DNA from 4 places in the Clostridium saccharoperbutylacetonicum N1-4(HMT) genome. Region 3 is predicted to be linked to each of the others. Evidence: riboswitches for the same ligand, from Rfam matches in the RefSeq annotation. Region 3 holds a riboswitch; each other region holds the start of a gene.
The links. Region 3 has a riboswitch for cyclic di-GMP ahead of CSPA_RS09295 (methyl-accepting chemotaxis protein). Riboswitches for the same ligand answer to the same signal wherever they lie in the genome.
Positions count from the first base shown of each region.

Region 1: another riboswitch for cyclic di-GMP. It lies ahead of CSPA_RS25715 (methyl-accepting chemotaxis protein); the one in region 3 lies ahead of CSPA_RS09295 (methyl-accepting chemotaxis protein).
Region 2: another riboswitch for cyclic di-GMP. It lies ahead of CSPA_RS02785 (methyl-accepting chemotaxis protein); the one in region 3 lies ahead of CSPA_RS09295 (methyl-accepting chemotaxis protein).
Region 4: another riboswitch for cyclic di-GMP. It lies ahead of CSPA_RS21615 (prepilin peptidase); the one in region 3 lies ahead of CSPA_RS09295 (methyl-accepting chemotaxis protein).

Region 1 covers NC_020291.1:5,859,861-5,867,845, forward strand. Annotated here, with positions in the region: gene CSPA_RS25710 (DUF3284 domain-containing protein) at 1-214, opposite strand, end outside; gene CSPA_RS25715 (methyl-accepting chemotaxis protein) at 497-2,494, opposite strand; cyclic di-GMP riboswitch class I at 2,942-3,031, opposite strand; gene aroD (type I 3-dehydroquinate dehydratase) at 3,040-3,807, opposite strand; gene CSPA_RS25725 (shikimate dehydrogenase) at 3,976-4,845, opposite strand; gene CSPA_RS25730 (MFS transporter) at 5,027-6,331, opposite strand; gene CSPA_RS25735 (MFS transporter) at 6,618-7,826, opposite strand.
Region 2 covers NC_020291.1:631,087-639,071, forward strand. Annotated here, with positions in the region: gene hisS (histidine--tRNA ligase) at 1-745, shown strand, start outside; gene CSPA_RS02765 (hypothetical protein) at 824-1,147, shown strand; gene CSPA_RS02770 (hypothetical protein) at 1,246-1,557, shown strand; gene CSPA_RS02775 (ABC transporter substrate-binding protein) at 1,707-2,546, opposite strand; gene CSPA_RS02780 (antibiotic biosynthesis monooxygenase family protein) at 3,337-3,669, opposite strand; cyclic di-GMP riboswitch class II at 4,041-4,123, shown strand; gene CSPA_RS02785 (methyl-accepting chemotaxis protein) at 4,186-5,907, shown strand; gene CSPA_RS02790 (HIT family protein) at 6,308-6,754, shown strand; gene CSPA_RS30870 (CatA-like O-acetyltransferase) at 7,379-7,699, opposite strand; gene CSPA_RS30875 (CatA-like O-acetyltransferase) at 7,662-7,985, opposite strand, start outside.
Region 3 covers NC_020291.1:2,100,468-2,108,452, reverse strand. Annotated here, with positions in the region: gene CSPA_RS09320 (ATP-binding protein) at 123-1,457, opposite strand; gene CSPA_RS09315 (response regulator transcription factor) at 1,450-2,121, opposite strand; gene CSPA_RS09310 (phosphatase PAP2 family protein) at 2,232-2,834, opposite strand; gene CSPA_RS09305 (EamA family transporter) at 3,198-3,611, opposite strand; gene CSPA_RS09300 (hypothetical protein) at 3,741-3,947, opposite strand; gene CSPA_RS09295 (methyl-accepting chemotaxis protein) at 4,429-6,144, opposite strand; cyclic di-GMP riboswitch class II at 6,277-6,360, opposite strand; gene CSPA_RS09290 (Ig-like domain-containing protein) at 6,516-7,985, opposite strand, start outside.
Region 4 covers NC_020291.1:4,856,705-4,864,689, reverse strand. Annotated here, with positions in the region: gene CSPA_RS21635 (bacteriohemerythrin) at 378-794, shown strand; gene CSPA_RS21630 (hypothetical protein) at 864-1,277, shown strand; gene CSPA_RS21625 (bacteriohemerythrin) at 1,371-1,943, shown strand; gene CSPA_RS21620 (type IV pilus twitching motility protein PilT) at 2,184-3,221, shown strand; cyclic di-GMP riboswitch class II at 3,328-3,411, shown strand; gene CSPA_RS21615 (prepilin peptidase) at 3,507-4,259, shown strand; gene CSPA_RS21610 (GspE/PulE family protein) at 4,376-6,070, shown strand; gene CSPA_RS21605 (type II secretion system F family protein) at 6,090-7,292, shown strand; gene CSPA_RS21600 (prepilin-type N-terminal cleavage/methylation domain-containing protein) at 7,370-7,828, shown strand.

The DNA.
Region 1 (7,985 bases), 2.8 Mb from region 3:
TATCAAACTCATAACACGTCATAGGTTCAAATTTAGTTATTGTAAAAGTTGTAGCATATCCTTCTTTTGTATACTCCACAAATTTTTTTTCTGCTTCCAAAATCTCAATTTTACTTAAATCACTCCTCCATGAATAATTATCAAGAGAAGTTACTACTTCCCATACAGTTTTTATACCCTCGTTTAAAATTAGTTTTATATTTGCACTTGCCATTTTATCCCACCTTCAATATGACATTTCATTATTATTATAACTTATTTATACCCATAATAATGTAATCATTCAATCATTTTCTGTTTTTAAATTACTAAATTACATTGGTTTTCACATTAAAATACCTTTATAAATAACAATAACAAATATTTTGTTTACCAATTTATCCATGTTAAGCAGATAAAAAAGAGCTAAGAGAAATTTTAAATCCTCTTAACTCTTCTTATATAAATAAATTTATTCTATCTATAATTTTTCACAACCATTAGCTGATTAACAAATTTAAACTTTAAATTTATTTACTTCCACAAGCATTGCATTAGTCATGCTATTAAGCATTTGTGCTGCTGATGCAACCTCTTCCGTTGAAGCATTCATTTCTTCTGAAGACGCTGAAATTTCTTGAGAAGATGCTGAAACTTCAACTGAAATTGAAGATAAACCATCTATTTTATTTAAAATTGTGTTCTTATCTTTTTCTATATTTTCAGCTGATTTTTTAACAACATCAATTTTAGGAATTACTTCATCTACTGCTTCAATTATCTTTTTAAATGATATTACTGAATTTTCTATAACATCAACTTGATTCATCAATTCATTATCCATAGTAACAGAATCTTGGACAATAACGTCTGTATCTTTAGATATTCCACTTATTAACTTACTTATACTTTCAGATGACTCTTTTGATTGTTCTGCAAGTTGTCTGATTTCATCTGCAACTACTGCAAAGCCCTTACCAGATTCACCTGCTCTCGCTGCCTCAATTGCTGCATTTAATGCTAATAAATTTGTTTGATCAGCCACTTCGTTTATCAGATTAGTGATTTCATTTATTTTATTTACATTCCTACCAAGTTCAGTAATCTTACTATAAAATGTTTTGAATGAATTACTTACATTTGTTACTGATTGATTTAATCCATTCATTTCATTACTACTATCCCCCGCCATCACGCTTATCTCTCTAGAATTCGAATCTACAATCTGTATTTCTTTAACCATTCCAGACAACTTCTTGCTAAACTCACTAAGAATTTCTGTTATATATATTAATTCTTCTGATTGATTGCTCGTACCTGTAGCAATTTCAGATATTGCTCCTGTAACATTTTCTGATACATTTGCTATTTCTTCTGAGATAGAAGATAAATTTTCTGACTGTAAGTTAATGTTTGATGAATTATCCTTAACTTGCTTTATCATTATCCCTAACGATTCTTGCATCATTTTCATTGAAGCAGTCATTTCTCCAATTTCATCTTTTTGATTCAAATATTTAATTGGAACTTCCTCAATCAAGTTTCCCTCTGACAATACCTTCAAATGCTTTGAAGTTAATTTAACACCTTTAGATATATTATTTGAAATTAAGTATATAATGCAACCTCCAATTAATATAAATATTATTGAAGATATTGCAACTGAAATCTTCAAACCAGATAATTCTGATAACACTTCAGTTTCTGTTACTATAACACCTACAGACCATTCAGTTCCAGAAACTGGTGCATATCCTACATATTTATCTACTCCACCAAAACTATATTTACCTATTCCTGTCTCACCTGCACCCATTTTAACTTCAATATCTGCTATTGCTTGTAATTTCGGATCTTTTTTTGCTTCATCTATTGGATTATATAAATTGGTAACTTTATCTTTATCAGTACTTGCAATATTTACTCCATCTTTTCTAATCATAAATGCATAGCCAGTTTGTCCAATTTTAAGTTGATTGGTTAATTCACTTAAATAATTTCCATCTCTTGTTTCTATTAAAACACCTACAATTTTATCATTATATTTAACAGGAACTGCATACACAACTACAACTTGTTTATTAGCATCTTTACTTACTATCGGATCTGATACATTATCCTTACCTGCTAATGCATTTTTTAAGTATACTCTGTCTTTAACATTAACAATTGTTCCATCTGGTTTTTTAATGTCTCCATTTGCTTCTACAAATTCTAATCTAATACTTCCAATTCTTTTACCTTCATTTGAAAGAATTGGCATCTTACTTTCTGTTGCTATATTAGGATCACTTATTTCTGGTTTAGCTGCAATAGCCTCCAATGTTTTTAACTGCCCTTCAAGTCTTCCAGAAACATTACTTGCAGTTTGTTCTGCAATTTTAGGCAATGTCTTCCCTAAATTCGATTTTAATGCATTCGATGAATTGATAAATGAAATTATACCTAATCCTATGCATATAATTGCTAACATTAATCCCAAAAATACTATTAATTTTGTTTTAATACTTTTCATAAATTTCCCCCTATCACTATTTAAGTATAAAGTAGTTCTTATAGTCATTCTCTTTACTTAATTTTCGTTTTATATTCTTAAAAATTTATATGTATCATATATGTTTCTATATAAAATAAAAAAATCGCAGGCGACTGTGGAGCCGTAGATTTTTAATATTAAGTTCCGTATTGTGCTTCGCACTCTTTTTATAGGTGCGCATCTGCCTTTTCGAACGCATGTGAGAAAAATCTGCACCTTAGAAAAAGCAGCTATGCTGCATACGAGAACATTTTATGCAGGCGAATATGATTTATTTTTTTATTCTTTTAAAATATTAAACCTAGTTGATTAGTCTGTTTCAAAAGTTATCCGCAGATTCTCCAATAATATAATTTCCTAAAGAATAAAAAAGTGCCCATATAATTATAGGCACCAAAATAAAGCTTAAAATTTGTATAAATACATTTTGGCAACCTGACAATCATAGAAAATTAAATTTTCCTTAGACTCATAGCTTTGCGGCCCTACCTTTCAGTAAGTGTGCTATTAACATTATATTTTTATTATTTTATACTATTATGTAAAATATTAAGAACTGTACGTAAATCAGCAACTCCTATTTGACCAGGTGCTGAAGCTTTTTTGGCAGCTCCAAAAGTTAATGCTGAACCAAATACTTCGCCTGCTAAACGGCTTATAACCCCAGTACCTGCCATAGACATTGTAATAATTGGCCCCTCAGCATAATTTTCAACCATTTCATTTGTAGCTGAAAGTAAAACTAACACGTCGTTTTTATTTTGAGGCATTACTGCAATTTTAGGTAAATCAGCTCCTAATTCTTGCATTTTTCTCAAACGTAATACAATTTCTTCTTGAACTGGAGTCTTAAAGAAATCATGATTTGACATTACAACTTTAACTTCAGAATCATGTGCATAAGCAACTATATCTTTAACAATTTCATCTCCTGTAAAAAGTTCTACATCGATTAAGTCAACTAATCTAGTAGCTGCAATTTCTTTGTTCAATTTTGCATAATAATTTGTAGATACTTCTTTTTCTCCACCTTCCTTTTTGCTACGGAATGTGAATAATATTGGTGTATTTGAAAGTAGCTTTCTTAAACTAACAAGTAATTCTTTAACTCTTTCTATGTCTTCTACATTTTCATAATAATCAACACGCCATTCAACAACATCTAAACTGATATCCTTTAAAGCTTCAACTTCTTCAATAAGTTCTTCCTTTGTCCTTCCAACGATTGGAACGCAAATTTTAGGAGTTCCTTCACCAAGTACAACATTTCTAACTTTTACTGTTTTTTTCATAGCTATCCCCCTACTGTTTTAAAAAAATATATTATGAATATTATTGCTTTATTTTTAAATTATGTACAATATTATAATAATTATTAATCTCAGAAATAGCTTCTAATACAACAAACTTTAAAATTGTCATACTAGAAGCTGCATTATTTTTTTAACATACTTTCAATATTATTTGATATTTAAGAATTCTTTCATATGTTCAATAGGCATTTCTTTTCCTGTGAAAAGTTTAAATGCTTCTGCTCCTTGATATAACATCATACCATCACCATTAATCCATTTACAACCTACTTTATCAGCTGTTTCTAATAATTTAGTTACGTGTGGCATATAAACTGTATCTGCTACGAATAAATCAGGACGTAAGTATGTTTCATCTGGAATTACCATTTGACCTTCTAATGGCTTCATACCAACACCTGTAGCATTTACAAAAAGATAACTTGATTCAATTTCACTTCTTAAAGCATCAGTATCAGCTAAGTCAAATAATTTAACTTTACAGTTTGTTTTTTCAGTTAACTTTTTAACTGTTTCTTCTGCTCTTGCCCAGAATTTATCTTTAATATTAAAGATAGATATTTCAGCTACACCATCTAAAGCAGCTTGAACTTGAATTGCTGTTGCAGCACCACCAGCTCCTGCTATAGTCATTTTTTTACCAATCACATCAATACCACTATCTTTTAATGAAGTCATAAATCCAACTCCATCTGTTATATGTCCAGTTAAAACACCATCATCATTTACAACAGTGTTAACTGCACCTGCAAGCTCTGCTGCTGGAGAAATCTTATCTAAATATTTGTGAATAACAGTCTTATTAGGCATTGATACATTAGATCCACGAGCTTTTAATGCCTTTAATCCTTTTACTGCATCTTCTAGTTCATCGTTTCCAACTTCAAAAGCAAGGTATGCATAATCTAGTCCTAAATATGAAAAAGCCTCATTGTGCATTGTTGGTGATTTAGTATGCTTTATTGGCGTTGCAATTAACCCTATTAATGTAGTATATCCTGTAATACGTCTTTCCATTTATCATCTCTCCTTAATATTTAAATAATATATATTTATTAAAATTTTTATTTGTTAATTTTCCTACAATTATATGATATGTCTATTTCTAATAATATTCCAATTAATTCTTCTCTTATTATCAATAGAAATGTTCTATAGATAAATTACTAAAAATCTAGATTGCTAAACATAACCTTAATTAATCTGGAATCACAATACGTTTAGGTTTTCCGATAATAAATATGTATGAAAAAGCACCTAATCCACCCATTGCAGAAACAAAAACCAATGCAGATGCATACGATCCTGTTGCAGCAATTAGATAACCAACTATAGCAGGAGATAAAGCCCCTCCCATATTAGATACAAAATTAAAAACTGAACCACATAATCCTACTAATTGCTTAGGCATTATCTCAGATAATAAGGCCCAAGAAATAGTTGATGCCATACCTTGACCAAAGAAAGCTATGCACATAAATATGATAACAATTGTAATATCATTAGTATAATTAGCAGCCATAATAACAGCAGATAATAGCAAACCGATAATAACTGGAAGTTTACGTGATATTCCTATTCCATATTCTTTAGAAATCATCCAATCTGACCATCTTCCAGCAAACAAAACTCCAGCAATTGCTGCCATATATGGTAAAGCTCCATAAATCCCCATCTTTAACATAGTCATATGTTTTTCAGCAACAAGATAAGATGGAAACCATGTCATGAAAAAGAATAATATAGCAGTATTACAAAATCCACCTATATACATTCCCCATAACTGACGGCTTGTAAAAAGATACTTTACCTGTTTCCAATTAACTTTATTTTTTTCTGCAATAGTATCTGAAAGACCACCGCCTTCTTTAATAAGGTCAATCTCTGCTTGATTAACACCTTTTGATTTACCTGGATCATTGTAGCAAATCAACCAGAAAAATGTGAATATAATTCCAATTAAACCAGTAGCTACAAATATAGATTTCCATCCGAATGTTACTAAAAGCCATGTTAAAATAGGAGTACATAATGCGAGTCCTACATATTCAGCTCCTGTGTAAGCACCAATTGCTAAACCACGTTCCCTAGATGGAAACCATGCAGTAACAATACGGCTATTTGCTGGAAAAGCTGGCGCCTCAAATATTCCAAGTCCAAGACGGCAAGCAATCATACTAGCAAAGTTATAAGTAAGAGACATGGCTCCTGTAAATGCAGACCATCCAAAAAGTGCAATCCCATACACTACTCTTGGTCCTAACCGTTCAAGAAACCAACCACATGGAATTTGCATGCATGTATATGACCAACTCATAGCAGAAAATATTAATCCCATTTTTGCAGCGTCAAATCCCATATCGCTTGATATAAATGGAGCAGCTACTGAAATATTAGCTCTATCTAGATAATTAATAAAAGTTATTATACAAACCAAAAATAATACAAACCATCGTCTTTTTGTAGGTTTTTCTTTTACTCTACTTACATTTGTTTGACTCATCGTTGTCCCTCCAATTTTAATTATATTATAGCATTGTTATATAACTTATTTTATTACATTATTCAGCAATTTTACACAAATATTTTATATATACTCATATTTTCACATTAGGTACATCACAATGATTTACTTTAAACCTTTATGCAGAGATAGTATAAAATTTAACATTCAATATTACATAATAACCATCATATTTACTCCACATTTAAGTAGCTTATATAAATATGATGGTTTTGTATATTTAATTAAATATATTGTTTCAACAAGTTATAGACTTTTTTATAATTTAATTTATTCCTTCTTTTGCATATTGTCTATTTACATACAATGCAAGTACTATACCAACTACTGTAATTATTGCATTAAATAGAAGTACATATTTAGGTCCTTCTACACCACCTGATTTTGAAATGTAACTTGCAGCATTTAAGATAACATAGTTTGCTACACTAGACGCAATCATAACAATAGATGTAATTTTTCCTTTGTTTGTAGGGAACATAGAGTTTGCTGTCGATACAGCTAACTGAAGTACACCACCTGCTGCTGAATATCCAATTACAAATCCACCAATTAGACAAATTCCAGGTGTTTGCACAAAGTATATAATCATTAACATAATTGCAGAAATTGCTGGATAAAGAACAAGTACTCTAACTGGTTTAATAAATTTCTTTACAAGAACTGCTGTTACTAATACAGCAACCATTGATCCTAATGCATAATAAGTTTGAATTTGACTTGGATTAGCTAGACCATATAACTTACCTAATTCTTGATTACAGTTTAACCATAGTTGAAAAGTAGATGTACATGTAAATCCGATACAAATTACTGCTATACTTGTTGCTGTAAATTTCATCTTTTCTGATTTTACTGGTGTATCTTTCTTTGAATCTACATTTCCATTTCTAGGTGGAAATGGTGCAATAGCAATTAAAATACCGTCTATAGCTAATGCTATACCTGTTACAAAGAAAATTGTTGTATACGACATATTGCTTGCAGCAATAAAACCAATTACAAAAGGAAGTAAAAATTGACCTATTGATATTGAGAACTTTGTAAACATATTAGCAACATCACCAGAATTTACAAATATCTCTAAGCATGATGGAGTAACACATGTATCTAAGAATGAGTTAGCAGCACCACCTAATAGAGCAAAAGCATAAGCAACATACATATTTGGTGCGATTGCTATACCAATAAAGTAAGCTACATATAAAACTACACCAATTAATCCTGAAACTTTTCTTCCAAATCTATCAGAAATAGGTCCTGAAAAAGGAAGTGTGATTAAACGTCCAAGTCCTAATGCAGCTATAACTGCAAGTACCATACTTACATCAAAGGTACCATTTGATAACTTATCTGCTCCCCATGCACCTGCAAAATTTTGTTTATATTGTCCTAGTATTGAAACTCCAATACCATGTACGAAATATGTAAAGTATAAAGCTAATGCCGTTGGATAATATTTTTTCATATTCATTTTCTTTTCCCCTTTATTATTTATTTATAATATATAACTAATTAAAATTATTCCGTTCCTTATGTAAACCCTAAATATTACTTGTAGTTTATGTTAATTTTTTAACTTTTTTTTGTGAAACAAATCCTTGTATACCTCTTTTAATAGTTGGGCTGGATT
Region 2 (7,985 bases), 1.5 Mb from region 3:
AATTGAAGTTATGGGGTTAATTGATAAGTACGACAAAATAGGAAAAGAAGAGTTCTTAAATTCACTGGTTGAACTAGTAGGGCAAGAAAAAGCTGATGTTATTAATAAGGCCATTAATATAAATGGAAGTAATGAAGAAATAATGAAACAATTAAGAGAATTAGCTATGAATTCAGAGGAGTTTGAAAAGGGACTTGAGGAACTTTCTGTAGTTAGAAATATGTTAAAGATTTTTGGAGTAGAGGAGGATGAGTATGTAATAAATATAAAAATTATAAGAGGCCTTGATTACTATACAGGAACGGTATTTGAAACTTTTTTAACAGGAAATGAAGGATATGGTTCAATATGTTCTGGTGGAAGATATGATAATTTAGCTCAAAATTATACAGATAATATTTTACCAGGTGTAGGAATATCTATTGGACTTACAAGGTTATTTTTTGTACTAAAAGAAATAGGCTTTTTAAAGGATTATAAGGTAGAAAAATCAATAGAATATTTAATCATACCAATTGGGGATACGCTAGAATATTGTGCAGAGGTTTATAATGGATTATTAAGGAAGGGGAAATATGCTGAAATATATCTTGAGGATGATAAATTAAAGAAAAAACTTAACTATGCTAATAAGTTAGGAATACCAAATGTAATACTAATTGGTGAAGATGAGGTTTTAAATAAACAAGTGAAAATTAAAGATATGGTTAGTGGAGAGGAAACAATAGTTGGCGCTGAGGATTGATTTTAGGTAAATTTTTAATAACATATTTGAATATTATTATGGTTGCTACATAAAATAAAGCTGAAAGGTGGATTGATAATGAAAAAATTTACTATTTTATTCTTAATATTATTATGTTTATCATTTAATATAATGACTATTTCCCCTCTAGCTCAAACTAGTGGCATTAAAGAAGGCTTATATACAGTATCTGATTTAAAACTTGCACCCAATAGTACTTATGTGATACAAAATCAATCCTCTGCTGATAGTGTCTTTGTACTTGTCTTTAATGAAAATAATGTTGTACAACAATCTTTACGATTGGAGACTAAATCACCAAAATTTAATTTATTTCCTCTTAAATCAGAGTATAAAATACTGATAATTGGTAATGGAGACATATCTATCTCTGAAACATAATTTTAGAGAATGTATTTTATATTTTAATACGATATTTTCCTTTGTAAATATAATTAAAATATTTATCACACACACTAAAGCGGAAGGTGGAAATTATAGTGAAGAATTTTTTTATTTCATTGCTAATTTTATTATTCTTATCATTTAATATTACTTTAATACCTTTAGCTATAGGCAATATCTTTAAGGAAGGCTTATATACACCATCGGATCTTAATTTACCATCAAAACCTAGTTATAATATTCAAAATATTTCTAGTACTGATAATGTCTATGTACTTGTTTTTGATAAAACACATTCTTTATATCAATCTATACGAATGGAACCTAATTCTCCAAAGTATGTGGTATCTTTTGACCCCGACTTCAGAATAGCAGTAATTGGTAAAGGAGAAGTATTTTTCTCTTAAAAGACACTTTTTGAGTGTCTTTTTTATTTTTTCCTTTACCCTAAATTCTGCGAGATATCTATAGAATATACATTCCACATGCGAATCATAAGGACACATTAAAATTAAAGTTTATATAAACATATGTTAAGTTTATACTTATACTTATGTCATTGATTTTCAATCGTATTACTTTTATCTAATCCATTATCTACAAGAATCGCATACAACGTACCATCTGCTTTCATCTCATTAATTTTTTCATTTAGATTATTTAATAATGTGATATCGCTTTTTTTAACTGCTATTCCTACAAGTCCATGTATTTCAGGAGTATAATCACTTAATATCTTTAAATAGAAGCTATTGTTTTTTAAAGAATATTCTACCAAAGCTGAATCAGATACACCTGCATCAATTTCCCCATTATTTATAGCATTCAATAAATTAGTATTATCTTCGAAAAACAGCACATTTTTTACTAAGTTATTTTTCTTCCAATCTTGTATTAAATCCGCAAATTTCGTACCTCTTATAGTTCCAACCACTGCATTTTTCAAATCATCCTTAAAATTAATTTTTGAAGCCTTTGGAACAATAACAACTTCTGATTCCTTATATAGCGGCTGAGTAAATGATACTATCTCTTCACGCTCAGGAGTTATATATATTCCATCTGCTGCCAGATCTATACTATCATCAGTATTTAGTTGGTTTAATAGATCTGCAAATTTTATTTTCTTTTCTTCAATTTTATTAATTCCAAGTCGCTTTGCAATTTCAGCTATGATATCAGCATCAATTCCACTTAGCTTATTTGTTTCAGGATTTATATAAGCAAAAGGCGGGGCATCTGCTGAAACAAAAGTTAGTGTCCCTTTTTCTTTTATTGTTTGTAATCTATCCTTTACTGATGCAATATTGGTTGTTGTAATTTTACTACTATTCGTATCACATCCAATTATTGCAATAAGACCTATAATAACAATTAAAGTGAATATTTTTTTCATAAGTAAAAATCTCCTTAAAACGTGAACTATTTTTTATAGTTATTGTTTGAAATTGAAATATGACTTATTCATGTTTTAAAGAATTTCAAATTTAAAAAAGAATAGTTTTATTGTTGGCTACATATAATCTACGATTTATTTTTGCTACGTCAAATCTACATGTTATACAGAGATTAATTTTAATATAAGATGTATTAAGTTTAGATATAGTAGAGAGCAGTAAACAAACAGTATACCTGTAACCAAAGACATTATTTCTTACTCTTGCATGAATTTTATTTCACTAGCTACATTATATCTGGCATTGGATAGAATATAAATTAATAAGTTTTTTATTAGTTTATAATTCAATATTTCTAAATTTTATCCCAGGCATAAAGCAAGATAAATTCCATTAAAGTAAGTAAAAATAAGGACTTAAGAAGAATTTTTTGAATGTTAGCTAAAATTCATAAAACGGCTGGTAAATTTTTGTGTGGAAGTTGATTCTAAGAGGGATGAATGGTATTATTGATTTTAAGGAATGGCTATTTTGCTATGGATTAACTTCAACATGAGATGTATTTAAATCCGATCCAATGAATAAGATGCAAATCTATATTAAGATTAACTTCAACATTAGATGTATGTAAATCTAACTAGTTAGTACAAGTTATTCTAGTATTACGCAAAAATCACACTATTCATTTTTTAGTTGAATAATGTGATTCTTAAATCAGTTATTAAATTTTATATAATCTATAAATTCAAAGTTCTTGCTGATTCATAGAGCAAGCTGAAATTTCTGTAATTATTCCCTGATGAATTTTACATCTGAAGAAGGAACCTCTACAGTATCAGAAACATATCGCTCAACCTTCATGTGCAGATCATACTTGTTTCTTAAATGTGCAATAGTTGTCATCATTGGTGAAGCATGATGGGCGTCAATTGCATTCTGATCTCTCCAACTATCGATAAGTAAAACTGTTTCAGGATCATTCATCGGAAAGAAATATTCATATTTTTCATTTCCATCTTCGTTACGGATGGCGGCAGCAGTACCGCTGTTTTCCATTTCTTCTGCAAATTTTCTGGCATTTCCGTTTATTCCTGAATAGTATAAATTTACAGTGATACTCACTATATTCACTCCTTCTTCAAGTTATAATGTATATAATAAATTATAACATATTTATAAAATATCCCATTATTCAGTTTTCAAAGAACATATTTTTTATTTATTACATCAAACTGCTAATTTAAGCATATTTTTACCAATATAAGGTTTAGGCACTTCCATTTGAAAAAGCCACAGTGCATTTATACAGCACATAGCTTAAAGTCAGCTGATCATGTGATTTGAGGTAATGAATATATTTTGATTGTTATTTTCAAGGTAAGAAATAAGTTTAACTGAACACTTTATCAATAGTAGAATAAGTGTACATTTGTATATGTAGGTGATATAATATTTATATAGTGAATATTATAATATTTTGTAATATAGTGTCATGGAAAGTTGGAAACGATGATGAGTTCTTTTATTTGGGCACCTTAAGAATTCGGAGTTAGTGGTGCAACCTGCCAACAATTAAGTTATTAATTGTTGGCGGGTTTTTTTATTGAAATTTTAAGTATAAGGATAGGAGATTAAAAAATGAGATGGCTTAATAATTTAAAGGTAGGTAAGAAATTAACATTACTTATAATATGCTCTTTAATAGGGTTATTTGCAGTAGGTATAACTGGATATTACTTTTTACTATCATCTAGTAAAAGTATTGATTCTATGTATAATGAAAGGTTATTATCCAGTGAATGGCTGAGCGAATCTAGAGTTCATGCAAGAGCTATTACAGCTGATATCTATAGACTTATGGTAACAACGGATAATGCAGAAAATGAGAGTTTAATTAAAGATATTGATAATCGTGCTGAACAATTTAATAATTATATGAATCAGTATAAAAATTTAAAGTTGGATTCATTTGAAACAAGTAAGATAAAGGAAATAGAAGATAAATTATCAAAGTATAGAGAAGGTAGGAAAGTTGTTATTAGTTTAGCTAAAGAAAATAAAAATCAAGAAGCGTATGAGTATTATGAAAAAAATGTTGATATATATGTACAAGCTTTCATGAATAGTTTGGTTGAACTTGGTGATCATAATAGACAAATTGCTGAAGAAATAAATAATGCAGATAAATTAAATTTTAAGATTGCAGTAGGAACGTTTTTAATTATAGTTATCACAGCATCAATTTTGATAATTGTATTAGGAGTACTTATAACAAAACGTATTACTAAGAGATTAAATGATTTTGTAATATTTATAGGTGCTTTATCCCAAGGTGATTTTTCATTAAAGATAAAACCAGAGAATCTTAAAGATAAAAGTGAGTTTGGTACAGTATCCAATGCTTTAGATAAGATGACAAATAATATCAGAGAATTAGTTAAGCAATTAGGAGATACATCAAAACAATTAGTATCATCTTCAGAAGAATTAACTGCAAGTGCTGAACAATCAGCAGATGCATCAAATCTTGTTGCTACTGCTGTAACTACTATGGCGAATGGTGCGGATGATCAACTTGCATTTGCTAATAGTACTACTAAAGTAGTTGAAAATATATCTGATAAAATAAATGTAGTATCTGAAAATACAAAATCAGTTTCAACATTAACGGATAATGCTCAAACTTCTGCAAATGCTGGTGAAGAAGCAGTAGAAAAAGCTATTAATCAAATGGAAATAATAGAGAGAAAGACTAATGAAACGTCAACAATTATTAGTGAGCTTGAAGAAAAGTCAGCGAAGATTGGACAAATTATTGATACAATTGAAGGTATCTCAGAACAAACCAACCTACTTGCGTTAAATGCAGCTATAGAATCTGCAAGAGCAGGGGAAGCGGGGAAAGGTTTCAGCGTAGTAGCAGATGAAATTAGAAAATTAGCAGAACAGTCACAAGAAGCCACTAAAGAAATAGCTAAAATTATTAACGATGTTCAAAGCAAAACTAACAGTGCAGTTTCAGTTATGAATGAAAGCTCAAAAGAGGTTGATACAGGAGCAATGGTTGTAAATGTTGCAGGTACAAGTTTCCGTGAAATACTTCAAATGATAAGTGCAATATCTGAACAAATTCACCAAATATCAAAGTCCATCAATGAAATAAGTGTTGGGACTAAAGCATCAGTTACTTCAGTAAATAATATCCAAAACATAAGTATGAAGATAGCAGATGAAACACAAACAATATCAGCAGCAGCAGAAGAACAATTAGCATCTGTTGAGGAAATAGCTTCATCTAGTAAAATTTTATCTCAAATGTCTGAAGATTTAGGAAGTATTATAACTAAATTTAAAATATAATTTATGGTAGCTTGTTTATAATTATTTAGAAATTTAAATTATAAAGTCAAGTGAGGATGTTGTAGAAAACAACATTATTAAAAAATTGAATAGTAAAAATAGAAATTGTTTTAGAAGTCTAGTAGTAATGAATTTGAATTGATTACTACTAGATTTTTTTAATTTAATTTTATTTTAACTAGTATTTTCGTGCCATTTTGATTAATTTAAATATTAGAAGAAGGATTATATCATATTCCACATATAAATGAGCTACATAATAATATGAGGAGTATATATAATGTGTGTGATATTTTGTAAAATATGTTAAGATAAGTGTTGTATAAAATTACAATCTAATGAATAATAGTAATTAAGTGTTAACTAAAGATACTTAATATTTTATGTAGGAGGTTATAGAATGAGTTGTAAAATGTGTGAAAAGCAAAAAAATATTAAAGATGACCCATATTTTATTATGGAACTTGAAACAGGATATGTAATTTTAGGATGGTTCCAGAGGTTCAAGGGTTATACGGTTTTCAATTGTAAAGAGCATGGTCCTGAATTACACAATTTAGAGCATTCTTTTAAAATAAAACATCTTGAAGAAATGTCTATAGTAGCAGAAGCAGTTTCTAATATATTTAAGCCTGATAAGATGAATTATGAACTACTTGGAAATGGATGTTCTCATATTCATTGGCATTTATATCCGAGGGTGAAAGGTGATACTCCTATAGTTAGCTCGGTATATCAATTGTCAAATGAGGAATTGTTTGATGAATCTACAAGACCGAATGAGGAGCAGAGAGAAGAAATGAAAGAAAAGATTAAAAATGAAATTGTACGTCTACTTTCAAGATAAGTATTAATCTACTTATATACATCATACTTAAAATAGTAATAGTGAAAACTATTATAAATGGAATCATACCTATCCCTCCAAGAATCATAATTGTATTAATTATAACACTTATTCAATTTTCAAAGAACATTTTTTAGTGGTTTTATAATTCAATATTTCTAAATTTCATCCCAGCCATAAAACAAGAAAAATTTCATGAAAGTCGGTGAAAATAAGGCATAAAGAAGAACTTTTTGAGTGGTAGCTAAAATTCATAAAACAGCTGGTAAATTTCTATGAAAAAGTTGATTCTAAGCGGAATGGATGGTATTATTGATTTTAAGGAATGGCTATTTTGCTATGGATTAACTTTAACATGAGATGTATTTAAATGAGGAATGATGACAGGCAATGAAGTAAGAGACTGGAGATTAACTTTAACATGAGATGTATTTAAATTAGAGTACAGGATGTGTTGTTTGCATTTTTTGAAAGATTAACTTCAACATTAGATGTATTTAAATCCCAATAGTTAGTACGTCCTATTATTTTGTAATAAAAAATATCACGATATTCATATATTATTCTGAATATTGTGATATTAAAAATTGTTGTTTACAATTTAGTAACTTATTTAATTTATAGTTAATATTCATTCAAATAAGTCTGTAATAGATCTGCTAACTTTCCGATATGTATTCCATCGACAAATGAATGATGTGCTTGTATGGAAAATGGAAGCATCATTTTTCCATCTTTCTCGGAATATTTTCCCCAATCAAATAATGGTGTGGCATTATCCTTTTTACCAGAATTAGTATGTGAAATATGTGTATAAGATATCCATGGTAAAGGTGAAAATTGAAATATATCATTACCTAATGGACCTGTAAAGTACTCCTTTTGGTTTGAAGCTGCCTTAGTGGCCTCAATTACATATTCCTCCAATGTATCTTTCTTCAACATTAACAACTTTAAATAACTCTGTTTCCTTATTCAAATAGGTAAATGCAGTATCTATTCGGTTAAATAGTACAATTTTTTCGTCTACAAAACGATATCTAAATTCTTCAATAGTATTTGCACATTTTGAAACAACATAGATAAGAGACATAGTAAAGGAAAGCTTCTTTTCTTTTGTCTTTTTTAGAAAATTGGTAATATCTAATTCAAAAGTTACGCAAAATGCTGGCTCAATACTATTTCTAAATATCTGACAATGCAATGCTCGCTTCCAATTTTTTTCGTCAAT
Region 3 (7,985 bases):
AGCGTATTTATTTTTTAAATGCGCCTTATAAGTTGTAATTAAAAACTACATAAAACTTATTATTGTTTTTTCATGTTACTATTCTTGCATATAAAAATGAAATTTAAATGAAAATTAAATTATTAAATTTTTTTAATCTCAACTGGCAACCATACGATAAATGTACTTCCTTTCCCTATTTCACTTACTACCTCAATGGTACCACTAAGAGCAGATATAATTTCACTGGCAATAGATAAACCTAATCCTGCGCCACCTATGCCGTATTGTCTTTGTTTATCTACACGATAAAATCGTTTAAATACATTTTTTTGCTCCTCATTACTAATACCAATCCCTTGGTCAGTTATCTTGATACAAACACTATCTTCTCCCATAAACAATTCTCGTCCTACTGATAGATATATACTTCCACCATTCGGTGAGTATTTTATAGAATTATCCACCAATATATTTAAAATTTGTTTTAATCTATCTGCATCTGAATATATATTAAACTCTTTTGATTCCTTTACTGATATTTTTATATTTTGTTTTTCCGCATATGATTGAAATTTTCTTGCCACTTGCTTAATTAAGTTAACTACATTTATTGATTCAATAATTAATTCCAATTCTCTACTATCTGTTTTAGCCAAGAATAGTAAATCATTGATGAGCTTTGTTGAATCTCTTACTTCCTTTTGTAAATCTTCGAGTACCTCACAAGAAAAAGACGACAATTTATCCTTTTCTTCTAATTTTATAACCTCTAATCCTGCACTTATAACTGTTAATGGCGTTCTAAGTTCATGTGACACATTAGCAACAAACTGTCGTTGAAAATCGTAAGCTTCAATAATTGGTTTCATAGCTTTATTGGTCATAAATCTACTGCACAAAATTGAAATCAAAAAAAATAATAACGAAAATCCCAAAAGAATCCAAAAGGCCCTTTGAAAAATACTCCAAATATATGTAACATCTTTACCTACATATACCGTTCCCCATTGCCCTTCCTTTAGCTGTACATTTTGTGCCACAATTAATATATTTCTTATTTTACCGTCCGTTGATTTTATTGTATTATATTTTATCTGAGGCTCACTTGGTTTCCATCCACTTATATAATTTAATATCTGAGATCGTATAGTGGTAGAAATTTCATCCCTTACAATTACTTCACCATTAGGTTTTATAAAATAATTGAAAAACATTTCATAAGAGCTATCATCTTGAGTCGTAGATTGGGAGGCACTATCTATCCCATCCATTTCATCAACTTGTATTTGTTGTAGTTCTGCCACTTCAGACTCTATTATATCTTTTAGTTCTGTCTTCTGTTCATTGTAAATACTAACAGCCATCACCATGCTCGTAAGAACTATGAATAAAAATAGAACTGTAATAATTATTCTACTGTTAAATGCTCTTAAATACCCTCTGGTTTTAGAAAATAAGTCTTTTTTATTATTCAATCCTATAACCTACCCCTCGAATACTCTTTATCAAAGACGGATAACCTGCATCATCAATCTTTTTCCTCAGGATACGTATAAATGCATCTATTGTATTATAATTCACATCAGATTCATATCCCCATACCCTATCATGGATTACTTCTCTGGTTAATGCGCAGCCTTGATTTATAATTAATAAGTCTAACAGTTGAAATTCCGTTGGTGTAAGTTGAATTTCTTTTCCCCTTATTTGTAATATGAAAGTAGTTCTATTTAATAAAATATCTTTGTATTGTATAATATCAGCTTTAATTTGCTGAGTGCCTCTTCTTGACAATGCTCGAATACGCGCAAACAACTCTTCAAATTCAAAAGGCTTCACAAGAAAATCGTCAGCACCTGCATCCAATCCCTCTACTTTGTCTGATACAAAATCTTTCGCAGTCAAAATTAGTATTGCTCCATTATATTCCTTTTCACGTAATTTTCTACAAACGGTTATTCCATCCATCTCTGGCATCATCCAATCCAATATTATCAAATCATAGTGAAAATTAGAAGCCAAGAACAAGGCTTCATTTCCATTGTTGACCCATTCTGCGTGATATTTACTTTCTTTTTTTAGCATATGAGTAATTAGTTTACCTAATCTAATATCGTCTTCAGCAAATAATATCTTCATTCTCATGCCCCTTATTCTATCATCTCATTTTCATTTTTTATTCTATTCAAAGAAAATGAAAATTGCATGAAATTTATGTAAATTATACTTTTCTCGATTAACATTAGAATTTAATTTGAACTTTTTGGTTGAAATAATTTACTGTGTAACTTTCCTAATCTTTCTGCTATTTTTTTCTCGACTAGTTCATATAAATTGTCAACTTTACTTCTTAATTTCAAATTGTAAATATAATTTACTGCAAAAACAATTATATATCCACCTATTACATCCATAGGATAGTGATGTCCAACATAAACCCTTGAAAAACCAATAATTATTGATAATATAGTTAATATTCTACTAAGTAATTTATTGTATTTTTCAAGTCCCAATGCTATACTCATTGTTCCTGTTGCATGATTACTTGGGAAGGATGAAGCTGAATCATGAGGCAATAATAAATTCACCTTATTGTGAACAAAAGGTCTATCCACATGAAATATACTTCTAACGATTATGTTTATAATTAAATTAATTACTGTTACAACAACCGTACTTACAGCAATTTTTCTATTTTCACAATTCTTTTGTTTAAGTCCTGAAATAAATACTATTACAATGGCCGCCATAAATATATAAGGACCATATTCCGAAAAGAAAATCATTATTTTATCTAAAATTATATTTTTATTTGCTAAATTGTTTATTATTTTAAAAATCTCCATATTCATTTTAACTATCTCCTCTATAATATATTTTTATAAAAAGCATCTAACTTTTCCAGCTAAATATTATTTTGCAAATTTTACTTACTAACACTAACTGTATCAAATTTCATGTAACTCTCAGTAAAAAGTCCTATCTTCATTTTTTCCAACACCCTTTTCCTCTCTTACATTCAACAGTATATATTTGAAAGGTTAAATAGAAATAAATCAAAGTTAAACTGTTTATAAACTAATTTTGAATTTTATTTTCACAATAAAAAAGGACTTAAATAAGATTTGCAATTCATAGTCTTATTTAAGTCCTTTAGTTTAATTTGATTACACAGGCTATCATAAAGCACAATAAAATAAATAACAAGTCAATTGCTATAAAATCATAACAAATGTTCCGATAGTAATGAATATACCTCCAATAATTGTTTTTACAGTTAATGTTTCCTTTAAAACTACAAAAGCAAGTATCATTGTAATAACAATACTAAACTTGTCCACAGGAACAACCTTTGAAACCTCTCCAATCTGCAATGCCTTATAGTAGCAAAGCCATGACAATCCTGTAGCAATACCAGATAGAATTAAGAAAATCCAGCTCTTCTGATTTATATTCGAAACTTGATTTTGTACACCTGTGATAAAAACTATCCCCCAAGCCATTACTAAAACTACGGCAGTCCGTATAGCTGTTGCTAAATTCGAGTTTATACTACCAATACCTATTTTTGCCAATATAGATGTAAGCGCTGCAAATACTGCAGACAATATTGCAAATGCAAACCACATATGATTACCTCCTTTTAATTTTGTAAACATGAAACCACCTCCAATATTTAAAATTATTTCATATTAATCTTACTCATTGCTATAAAAAGCCGATTTTTATATGCTTATACGTAAAAAATAAACTATACCTTATATAGGTAAGTATATATAACTATTATCAACATTAACACCCTTTCGTGCAAATATCCCTTTGCTAGTTGGATAATATTCATTTATTTCATAATCAGAAAAATCAGCGAAACTTACCTTTGGAGTTGTTAGATCTACCGTCATTTTTGAAAGATGTCTATTATTACTTACATTTATAAAATATATTGTTCCATTAAAAATCTTCATGTCTTCTCCATTCATTATTCCCAATCTTTTTGTTGATATGTCTTTTAGATCAATAGAATAAAGATTATTATTATCTGCAGAATATATTAGCTCACCTGTTTTAATTCTATATTTTTTGCTCCTTTCTTCTTGTATTTGAGTAACCTAGAAAAAGTGAGCAATTTAAAAAATTAATAAAAAATAGCTAGAGCGTCACTATTTCTCTAATGATAACTCTAGCCATTTTGTGGTTAATTTCCCCGTTGCTTAATAGTTTTTTATTAAATTTTGGCATAGTTTAAATTTAATAAAATCTGATACTTTATAGTCATATCAATATCAGAAATATAATTCTGGAACTATATCTTTTAATTAATTTTATTTTTCTTTCAAAGTCATTTTAAGATCTTTATCAACTGTGCAGATATAAGCTTTTGTTTTAGGAAGTGGATTGTGAACTGCTACTGCTTACTATTATATATTACATTGTTATATTTAGTCTTTATACTTTAAATTTTTGTACCATCTCCGTTAACTTTTGTGCCAGTTCTGCCTGGCTTTGCGCAGATTTTGCCACATCACTGATAGCAAAAGTTACTTCATTAACACTATTTGATATTTCCTCAGAACTTGCAGCTGATTCTTGTGCAGTTGCAGATACATTTTGTATCGCAGATGCTATTTGTTCAATCACATCATTCATGTTAGCTGATGCTTCTGAAATTTCGCCTATAATGTTATCTACAAATTCAGCATCCTTCCCATATTGCATACCTGTTTTATTAAGAAATTCATAATTAGGTTTTACATTATTATCAATGAAATCAAGTACATTTTCTCCACTTTGTGATAATTTATTTACTGCTGTTTGTACTTGCATAACCATATTTTGAATATTTACAACTGCCTGTGAAGATTGCTCTGCAAGCTTTCTTACTTCATCTGCAACTACAGCAAAGCCTCTTCCCTGCTCTCCAGCTCTTGCCGCTTCGATTGCTGCATTTAAAGCTAATAAATTTGTTTGTTCAGCTATACCTCCAATAGAATCAGCCATCATTTTAACTTCTTCAACTACTTTTGCTTCCTCAATAGCCTTTAAGATATCAGAGCGATTTTTCATATAAATTAAATTACTCTCTTCTATATCCTTTGTTGCTTTAGCCTTAATTTCAACTGCTCGTTTTTTTATCTCATTTACAGCTGTATCAGCTTCACCTGCTCTGTTTGCAAGCCCATTTGTATTGGCACTTATTTCCTCTGTTGACGCACTTACTTCTTCAGTAGTAGCACTTAAATCTTGAACTCCCTTTGATATTTGTTCTACCGATTCATTTACTACTTCCATTTTAGAAGAAACCTCTTCAACAGTTGCTGACAGTTCTTCACTTGTTGCACTCATATCGCCAGCGCTATTAATTATCTCGTTTACTAAATCTTTTATGTTCTTACTAGCTTTATTCAGTGCTTTAGATAGATTTCCAATTTCATCTTTTGTATCAATTTTTATTGATTGAGTTAAATCCCCTCTTCCAATTGCTTCAGCAAATTTTAAAACTTTATTTATCTGCTTTGAAATCCAAACTGATATCAAAATACCCAATATAATGGCAGTTAGCAAACTTAAAGATGCTATTGTAATTATTTTGTATAAAGAATTTTTATACATTAAGTTGTTTTCACTATATGAGTTATCTGCCTGATTTGTATTTATTTTTATTAAATCACTCAGATTAGTATATATTTCTGTCCTTATCGATGATAATTGTGAATATTTTATATCAGCCTCTGTATAATTGTTCTCATTTGCAAGTTTCACAACTAATTCATATGTACTTTTGTATGTTTTTAAATTATCTTTAAGTTGTGAGAATGTTGGTTTTTCTTCATCAGATAATATTGATTTTTCATAATTTGTTATAATACTATTATTTTCATCTTCTAATTTATTAATTTCTTTTTCAAGTGCATCATTTTGATTGTTCATATTTCTTTGAGCATCAATCTTTAATACATCAAATCTTATGTCACTTACATTTTGCCTTATAGTAGTTAGTTGCTTTATAGATTCTAGATTGTAATCATGCATAGAAATTGCATTTAAATTTATTGCTCTCATATTTGCAATACCAATAACCCCAACAATCACTATAAATAGCACTACTACTATAAATGCGGATATCAACTTTTGCTTAATTTTTAAATTTTCAAACCATTTCATAATTTATTCCTCCCTAGATTCCTCTCCGTAACATTTAAAGATATAATTTTCTATTATCATTTTCATAATACAACTAAATAAAGCATAGCCCCTTTCTGCTTTAAATAATAAAGACCACTAATCAGCGTTAAACTAATTAGTGGTCGGTTGCACTATTAACTCTAAATTCTCAAAGTGCCCAAATAAAGAGAATTTTTCACTGTTTCCACATTTTCTTATGAATTTAATATTATACTATTTTTCGCCTAAAATCAACAAATAATATATTTACACACTATATTTCCCCATTATATAACAATACTAAAAGGTACCTACATCCTGCAAGCACCTTTTATAAACTTTATATTTAATTATCTTTTCAAACAATTAATTTACGCTATAACTGTTGCTGGTATCTTAATTGTTACTGTTCCTGTAGGTGGAATATCTCCAACGTTAACTATAATATTTTTAGATGTCGAACTTGAATCAACTGTTCCTTGAGTAGTTGTTACTCCACTAACATTAAAATCTATATGATTTGGTGCTGGATCATTAACTACCACTGCTTTAGCTGTCTTTGTCCCAGTATTAGTGATTACAAGAGTATATGTAAAATTATCTCCTACCCATACGTCTTTTACATCTGCTGTTTTTACTACACTCAATGTAGTATCAGCTGTTCCATGAAATATAATCGTAACCTCTCCGCCAGGATTATTCGTATTATCACCTTTGGCATGAGCAATATTAGTTATATACTCTGAACCTGCTTGTGCTGGATCATTTCCTTTTTGTGCTACAGTTACTAAACATGACGCACTTAAGTTGCTTCCATCTAATGTTGTAGCTGTTATTGTTGCTGTTCCTGAACCTATAGCTGTCACTTTTCCATTTGAATCTACTGTTGCAACAGAGGTATCAGATGAACTCCATTTAACATTTATACCAGCTGGAGTTGTTGTTGCAATTAAGGTTTCTGAATCATCTATTGTTAAACTTGTAGTTGACTTATTTAAGGAAATCGACTTAGTTTCTTTAGTCACAGTTACAACACAGGTTGCAGTTAAGCCATTAGCAGTTGTAGCTGTTATTGTACAACTTCCTTCTTTTACTCCAGTAACTTTTCCAGTTGAATCTACTGTTGCTACTCCTGTATTATCTAATGTCCAAGTTACTTGTGCTCCTGCTGGAGTTGTTGTTGCTGTTAATTGTTGTGTATCACCTACATTAACATTTATTGATGATTTATCTAATGATATTGATTCATTAAATTTACATATTGCGTAAGCTTCATTTGATTTAGTTCCTTCTTTACTAGCGATAATAGGTGTAATAATATAATAATAAGTAACACCCAATTGTACATTTGTATCTGTATAACTAGTATCACTGCTAGTTGCTATTGTTTCATAAGTTCCACCTGATGTTGTTGATCTTTTTATATTATAACCTGTAACATTACTACTATTAGCTGTGTTCCACTTCAATGTTATAGCATTGCTAGTTTCACTAGTTAAAGCTGTTAAAGTTGTATAATCATATGGCAACATCTTTCCTGTTGAATCTATATCTATAGCCCTAAATGATAGACATCTATTATTAGCATCTAGCTTTTTTACTACTACTGAATGATTCTTTAATTCCAGTCCATTTTTCTCAAAATCTAGAGAATAATCATTTGAATAGCTTGTTGTTTCTTTAAATTGATAATCTATACCATCTATGTTTATTACAGCATTTAAAGAATGATCAGAACGCCCTAATGAATAAAATCTCAACTTGCTTCCATAAAAATTGAATCTAAGGTCAGCTGAAGAATTATATGTAAATGCATCAAGATAAGCCGAACCATTAGTGTA
Region 4 (7,985 bases), 2.8 Mb from region 3:
AGAAAAAATGATTAGAGATTAATAAAAAACATACTTTGTCGAAAAATAAAATGCAGTCAAGCACAAAAAATAGTATGGAATTTAATGTGATAATATGTTATAGTGAAAATAGAAAAAGTTAAGGGTTGTTATATATGGTGTCGAAAACCAAAGAAAAATATATGGAATATGTAGAACTTTAAATCCAATTATTTTATTCTCCTTATATAAAGGTTCAAAAAGTGCAGTCAATGATTTGGCTGCACTTTTTGCGAATAAATAAGAAAAAAACAATTTATTGTCAAAATAATTGTTATGACAGCTTATATAAAAGCTAAAATATTATGATATTATAAAATTAGTTAAATAATATTTTAATATAAAGGGTGTGTGATTTTATGAAGTTAATTTGGGAAAAATCTTTAGAAATTGGCTATCCGGATATTGATAATCAGCATAAGGAACTTCTTGAAAGAATTAATTATTTTTTCGAATCAGTGAATAGTGGGGCGACAAAGGAAGAAGTGATTAGAATACTAGATTTTCTTGAAAAATACACAAATGATCATTGTAAATTAGAAGAAGAAATTCAGAGAAAGTATAATTATGGGAAGTATAATCAGCAATGTATACAACATCAAGTGTTTAGAAATCATTTACAAGACATAAGATATATATATGAGTCGTATGGTGTCACAGGGGCAGTGATTAATTATATGCAACAAAAAATACTAGATTTTTGGAATTATCATATACAGAAATTAGATAAAGATTTTGGAAGGTTTTTAAAAGAAAAATGTAAAGTTACAATTTAGATGTAATATTGGGATTTTATTATATGAGAGGAGGCTTTAGTATATATTGTTTCAAAGGAGTTGAGAAATATGAGATATGATGAATATTTTGAGAAAATATGTAATAGTACAATGGGTGATTGGAATTATGATGATGAGTCAGGGGTTTATTTTTATAAATATGATATTGATATTGTAATAGAAAATGATATAAGTTGGTTGGAAAATAGTGATGATTGTTGTTATGATGATTGGGCAAATAAATCTTTTGAAAGTCGTGCGTATAGAAAAAGGTTTATATTAAAGTTTAGAGATAATATTGTAAAAAAAATCTATGGTGTATTTGTTGATGGGTGTAAATGTTTTATTCCTGAGCCGAATGAAAATATGATAATTACGAAAGAACAATATGCTGTTGGTAAAATTATAAATGGGTTTATAAATTCAATTGAAAAATTTGATTTTTATTTAAATAAGGTATCTATTAAAATTAATTCGGAATAATTTGTTGCATAGAAATGAGAGGGAAAACAATAAATATGTAGAAATGTAAAATTAAGGCGGGTATTTGATAAAATTTATGTGAGGAGTGGTTGTATGTATATGGTTACAAACGAAAAAGGTGGGGAAAGAAAAAAAGATATTGAATTAAAAAGAATAGAAGAAAATATAAAGCAACATAAGGATATGAAAGTGAAGACTACGATATTAGATGAGAATGAAAATGATAATAATAGTGGAGAAATTGTGATTTTCTTTGATAATACAAATTGGGACAAGTCTTTATCAACAGGAATTGATAATCTTGATAAGCAACATAAGGAAATATTTAAATATGCTAATAAGCTATTTTATGATATGGAGCAGGAAGAGGAAAAAAAAGAAATAATTAAATCTTTAGATTTGTTAGAAGAAAGTTTGCTTAAACACTTTATTGAAGAGGAATCTATTCAAAAGCAAAATCAATATCATAATTATGGATTAGTACATAAAGAGCATGAAGAATTTAAAAATCAAATAAATGATTTGAGAAGAGTTATAGAAAAAGATGAGCTATCAACTACATTTGTAGTAGAAATTCAGCAAGAAATGCTTACATCTTATAGAAGACACGTTATAAATTTAGATAAAGATTTTGGGGAGTTCTTAATGAGAAAAATCAGGAAATAATTTTTAGGTCTAAAATTATTTGTAAGATGAAAAATTAAAGCACTAAATTAAGAAATGCATATATAAAAGATTATTTAGTTAAATAATCTTTTATATACTATTTTCAATTTAGTGTTTTTTTATTATTATATATTAGTTTCAGAAGATATTGACACATTTAGAAAAATGGTGATATTTTTAATGTAGTTACAAGTTAATAGTATAAGCAGTAGCTTAATTTATATAAAGGGGCGTAAAATTATGGCAAAGATAGATGAATTACTAGATACCATTGATATTAAACGTGCATCCGATATTCATATCACATCTGGATTAACTCCTATGGTAAGAATTGATGGCAATCTAGTGAGAGCAAATGAAGAAATTATTTCACATGATGTAGTTGGAGAATATATTGAAGATTTAATGCCAGAAAAATTTGAGGAGTTTCTCGAAAAAGGAGAAATTGATTTTAAATATAATAGGAAAGGAATTTGTAATTTCAGAGTAAATGCGTTTAAATGCAGAGAAAGTTATGCAATATGTATGAGAATTATTAAGGAAAAGATTCCTAAACTTAGTGATATATCAACAGCAGAAGCTTTGAAAGAATTCACGGAATTAAAGGATGGCTTAGTTTTAGTTACTGGACCAACTGGTTCAGGCAAAAGCACAACTTTAGCAGCAATGATAAATGAAATTAACAAGAATAAGGAAAAGCACATAATAACATTAGAAGAACCAATAGAATATATACATGAAACAAATAGGTCAGTGATAAATCAAAGAGACGTTGGAGAAGATACTAAAAGTTATGCGGCTGGTCTTAGGGCAGCACTTAGACAAGATCCAGATGTTATATTAGTTGGAGAAATGAGAGATCCTGAAACTATCGAAATAGCATTAAGAGCAGCACAAACAGGACATTTGGTTTTTTCAACGCTTCATAATATGGGAGCAGCAAATAGTATATATAGGATTATAAATTCCTTTGAAGCTGGTCATCAAAATGAAGTGAAAATTCAATTATCATCCTTGCTTAGAGGAGTTGTTTCACAAGTTTTATTGCCAAATGCATCTGGAATTGGAAGGTCGGCAGCAATGGAAATAATGGTATGTACCTCAAGCATAAAAAACTTAATAAGAGAAGGAAATTTTGAACAAATCAATAGTTTTATTCAAATGGGGTCAAAGTTTGGAATGCAAACAATGGAAATGGATTTAAGAAGATTAGTTAACAATAATATAATTTCAAAAGAAGAATATGATACCTGGATTAGAAATAATAAAATTAATTAATCCTATATATTTAAATTTATGTTAAAGTGTTTTGTGAAAATTTACAAAATACACTTGTAAATTAATAGTAGTATGATATTATTATATTAAAAATAAGATAATTTAATTTGTTTAAGAAGACTATGAATCATGTATTGTAGATGGGCACTTGATACATGAGGAGTTAGTAGTGCAACCGGCCTTAAATTTTTTTAGGGTCGTTTTTCGCGCTTTTTTAAAGAAAAAAATTACAAATTAATCTCTTAAAATACATAAATGAATAAAAATGGAAAGGTTTAAATTGAAATGGATTTTGTGTTGGTTTTGGTTTTAGGTTTGGTCATAGGTAGTTTTCTAAATGTCTGTATTTATAGAATACCGTTGGAACAATCTATTGCTTTTCCACCATCTCATTGTACAAATTGTGACCATAAACTGGAACCGCTTGAGCTTATTCCAATAATAAGTTATATATTTCTTGGCGGAAGATGTAAGTATTGCAAAGCTAAAATTTCTGTAAGATATCCAGTTATTGAAATTGTTAATGGAATTTTATATTTATTAATATATTTAAAATTTGGATTAACAATTATTACTTTAAAATATTGTGTTTTAGCATCTCTTTTAATTGTAATTGGGATGATAGACTTTGATACACAATTTGTGTTTACAAATACGATTATTTTTGGTGGAGTTGTTGGAATTGGATTTGTAATATTACAGGCTATTATAAATAAAAATGGAGTTATAGATTTGCTTTTAGGTGGAATTATCGGTGGAGGAATAATAGGCTTAATAGTATATTTGACAAAAGGAATGGGTGAAGGTGATATTGAAATTGCAGGCATCTGTGGATTATTTTTGGGGATTAAAGGAATTTTGCTTGGATTGTTTTTAGCAGTTATTCTTGGAGGAATAGTCGGAATAATAATTTTGCTACTAGAACTTAAAAAAGCAAAAGATAAAATGGCCTTTGGACCATGTATAGCAATTGGAAGTTTGATTTCTATGTTATTTGGAGTAGAAATATTAACATTATATATGAACTATTTAATGTAAGAGCAAATTATAATAAGCTTTTAACATACTAATGATTGAAAAAGCTTAAGAACAATTTTATACTAATGAAGAATATTGCATGGGAGAATATGAGATAGAAAGGTGCGATATGAGAAATGGCTACAGAGAAAAGAAGATTAGGGAATATACTGGTGAACGCAGGAAAAATTACCAGTTATCAATTACAAGAAGCATTAAAGGCACAAAAGGCTCTGGGTAAAAAGCTTGGAGAAATATTGGTAGATACTAAAATAATCACTGAAGAAGATATAATTGAAGCTATTGAACAACAGACAGGAATTAAAAAGGTTGATTTAAATATAATTAATTTTGATAGAAAAGCAATAACATTAATTCCTGAGAATTTATGTGAAAAATATATATTAATTCCTTTTGGCTTTGATAATAATAAAATAAAAGTTGCGCTTGCAGATCCTTTAAATATATTTGCAATAGATGATGTAGCTATATCTACAGGTTTTGAGATAGAGTCCTTTATAGCAAGGACAGCTGATATTAAAAAATTTATAGGGATATATTATAGTAGTCAGCAGGTTAATAATGCGGCCCTTCAGCTTGAAAAAGAAAGTATAAAATTAAATAGAAATTCTAAAACAAGAGCTGTAGAAGATATAAATGAAGTAAATAGTGCTCCAGCTGTTAAAATGATAGATTATATGTTCAAAAACTCAGTTGAACTTAAGGCATCAGACATACATATAGAGCCTTTTGAATATGAAATAAGAATCAGATATAGAATAGATGGAAAACTTAAAACTGTTAATACTCTTGGAATAGAAAGCTTAGGCCCATTAGTTACAAGAATTAAAATTTTAGCAGGCTTAAATATAGCTGAAAAGAGACTACCTCAAGATGGAAGAATTATGACTAATGTTGATGGTAAAGATATCGATCTTAGAGTTTCAATTTTACCTGTTGTTAATGGAGAAAAAGTAGTTATAAGAGTATTAAATACAGGAGCTTCTGTATTAAGAAAAAGTCAATTGGGTATGAGTGAAGAAAATTTAAAGCGCTTAGAGCGAATAATCTCAAATCCTCATGGAATAATTTTAGTTACTGGACCTACAGGAAGTGGAAAATCTACAACCTTGTATTCAATACTTAAAGAATTAAATGATAGTGATGTAAATATTATTACAGTAGAAGACCCTGTTGAATTCACTATGGATGGAGTAAATCAAGTAAGTGTAAATGAAAAAGCTGGGCTTACTTTTGCAAGTGGACTTAGAAGCATATTAAGACAAGATCCAGATATAATCATGATAGGAGAAATAAGAGATGAAGAAACAGCAGAAATTGCTACTAGAGCTGCTATAACAGGGCATCTAGTTTTAAGTACTCTTCATACAAATGATGCACCTTCATCTATAATTCGACTTGTAGATATGGGAATTAAACCATATTTAGTGTCAACTTCCGTTATGGGAGTAATGGCACAAAGGCTGGTTAGAAGAACCTGCAATAAATGCAAAGAAGCCTATGAAGCAAGTTTATATGAAAAGGAAATATTAGAACAAGATGCAGACAAGCATCTTATGCTTTATAAAGCAAAGGGCTGTGGATATTGCAATGAAACAGGATATATAGGTAGAATTGGTGTTTATGAGATTATGGAAATGACAAGAGAACATAGAGAAGCAATAAATAAAGGTGGAAATTCAGATGTTATTAGAGATATATCAGTAGCAAATGGAATGAAAACCTTAGAAAGTGAATGTAAAGACTTAGTATTAAGTGGAGTCACTACAATGGAAGAACTTTCAACTATTGCTATGATAAAAAAAGCATAATTTAAAGGGGGGATAACATATGGGAAAGTTTAAATATAGAGTTATGAATTCAGAAGGAGAAAAAATAGAAGGACAATATGAAGCTAACTCTAAAGATGAGGTTATAGCCTTTATTTCTAGCAATGGATATTACCCTTTAATGGTGGAAGAAGTAGTACAAAGCGCTAATATTGAACTAAAGTTAAGTAAGAAAGTTAAACTAAAAGATTTATCAGTTTTTTGTAGACAGTTTTATACTATGTTAAATGCGGGAGTTCCAATTTTAACGTGTTTAGATATATTAGCAAATCAAATTGAAAATCAAAAATTAAGAGAAGCAACAAAAGCAGTTAATGAGGAAGTTGAAAAAGGTGGAGTGCTGTCGGAAGCCATGAGAAAGCATAAGGAAGTATTTCCAGAGCTTTTAGTTTCCTTAGTAGCTTCAGGGGAAGCAAGTGGTAGTTTGGAAGCCATAATGCTAAGAATGTCAACTCATTATGAAAAGGAAAATAAAATTAATAATAAAGTCACAAGCGCATTAATTTATCCAATAGTATTAGGTTTTGTTTCAATTGCAGCTGTTGCCTTTATTTTAGTTTATGTAATGCCTACCTTTATAGATATATTTAAACAAAGTGGAACGGAGCTGCCTTGGACTACTAAATTTATTATGGGGATTAGTGAAGGAATTCAAAATTATTGGTTTATTATAATAGCAGTAATATTTATAATTAGCTTTTTCTTAAATATATTTAGAAAAACTGATGAAGGAATTCTATTTTTTAGTAAGCTAAGATTAAAGCTGCCAATTCTTAAAAAGCTTAATCAAATGCTTATTGTATCAAGATTTACAAGAACTTTATCTACTTTGATAGCAAGTGGCCTACCTCTTGTAGAAGCTTTAAATATAGTTTCAACCGTTACAGGAAATAAAGTTGCAGAGAAGGCTCTATTAAGAATAAGAGATAATGTGATGAGAGGCGAAAGCTTATATGCTTCAATGGTTGAAAGTAATATGTTTCCTCCAATGCTTTATTCAATGATAAAAATAGGTGAAGAAACAGGTTCTTTAGATGATATTTTAAATAAGACAGCAGACTTTTATGATGATGAATTAGAAGCAATAATCCAAGCTTCGGTGGCTATGCTTGAACCATTATTAATAGTAATAATGGGACTCTTAATAGGCTTTATGGTGGCATCGATAATGATACCTATGTTTGATAGTTATAATCAAATTTAATTAAAGAGGAATTAGTGCACAATGTGCGAGCCAGAGTGCATTAATATATAAAAAAATAATTACAGGAGGGGTTTAGAATGAACCAATTATCTATAAGAAAAAACAATCTACAAACAAAGAAAAAAAAGAAAGGATTTACATTAATTGAATTAATTATTGTTATTGCAATTATTGGAGTGTTAGCAGCAATAGCATTGCCTAGATTTGGTCAAATAAGAGAAAATTCAAATGTAAGTGCTGATATAGCAACAGCTAAAACCATTCAAACAGCTGTAGCTACAGGGGTAGCTAATGGAACTATTCCGGTTAATAGTACATTAAACGCAGCAGTAGCTGCTGGAAATGATCTTACAGATGTACTTTCAGGAGGAGTTGTGCCAAGACCAAAAGCTGATGGGCATACAGCAGACACATTTCAAGCTATTGTTGATGGAAATGGGGAAGTAGTAGTTAATGTAGTGAATGGAGCTACAACTTTACAAGTACTTCCGCAAGTAGCACATGTAGCTGGAAATCCATATAGTGCTGCAAACTAAAAAATGCTAATGTATTAAAATGGAGAATTGTATTGTGATTCTCCATTTTAAGATAATGTTTATGATTATATGATCTGTTTATGTAATAAGATGGAAATTGATTTTATCCTAAACAATTATTTTAGTTCAAGTTATATATTTTTTGATGTATATATAT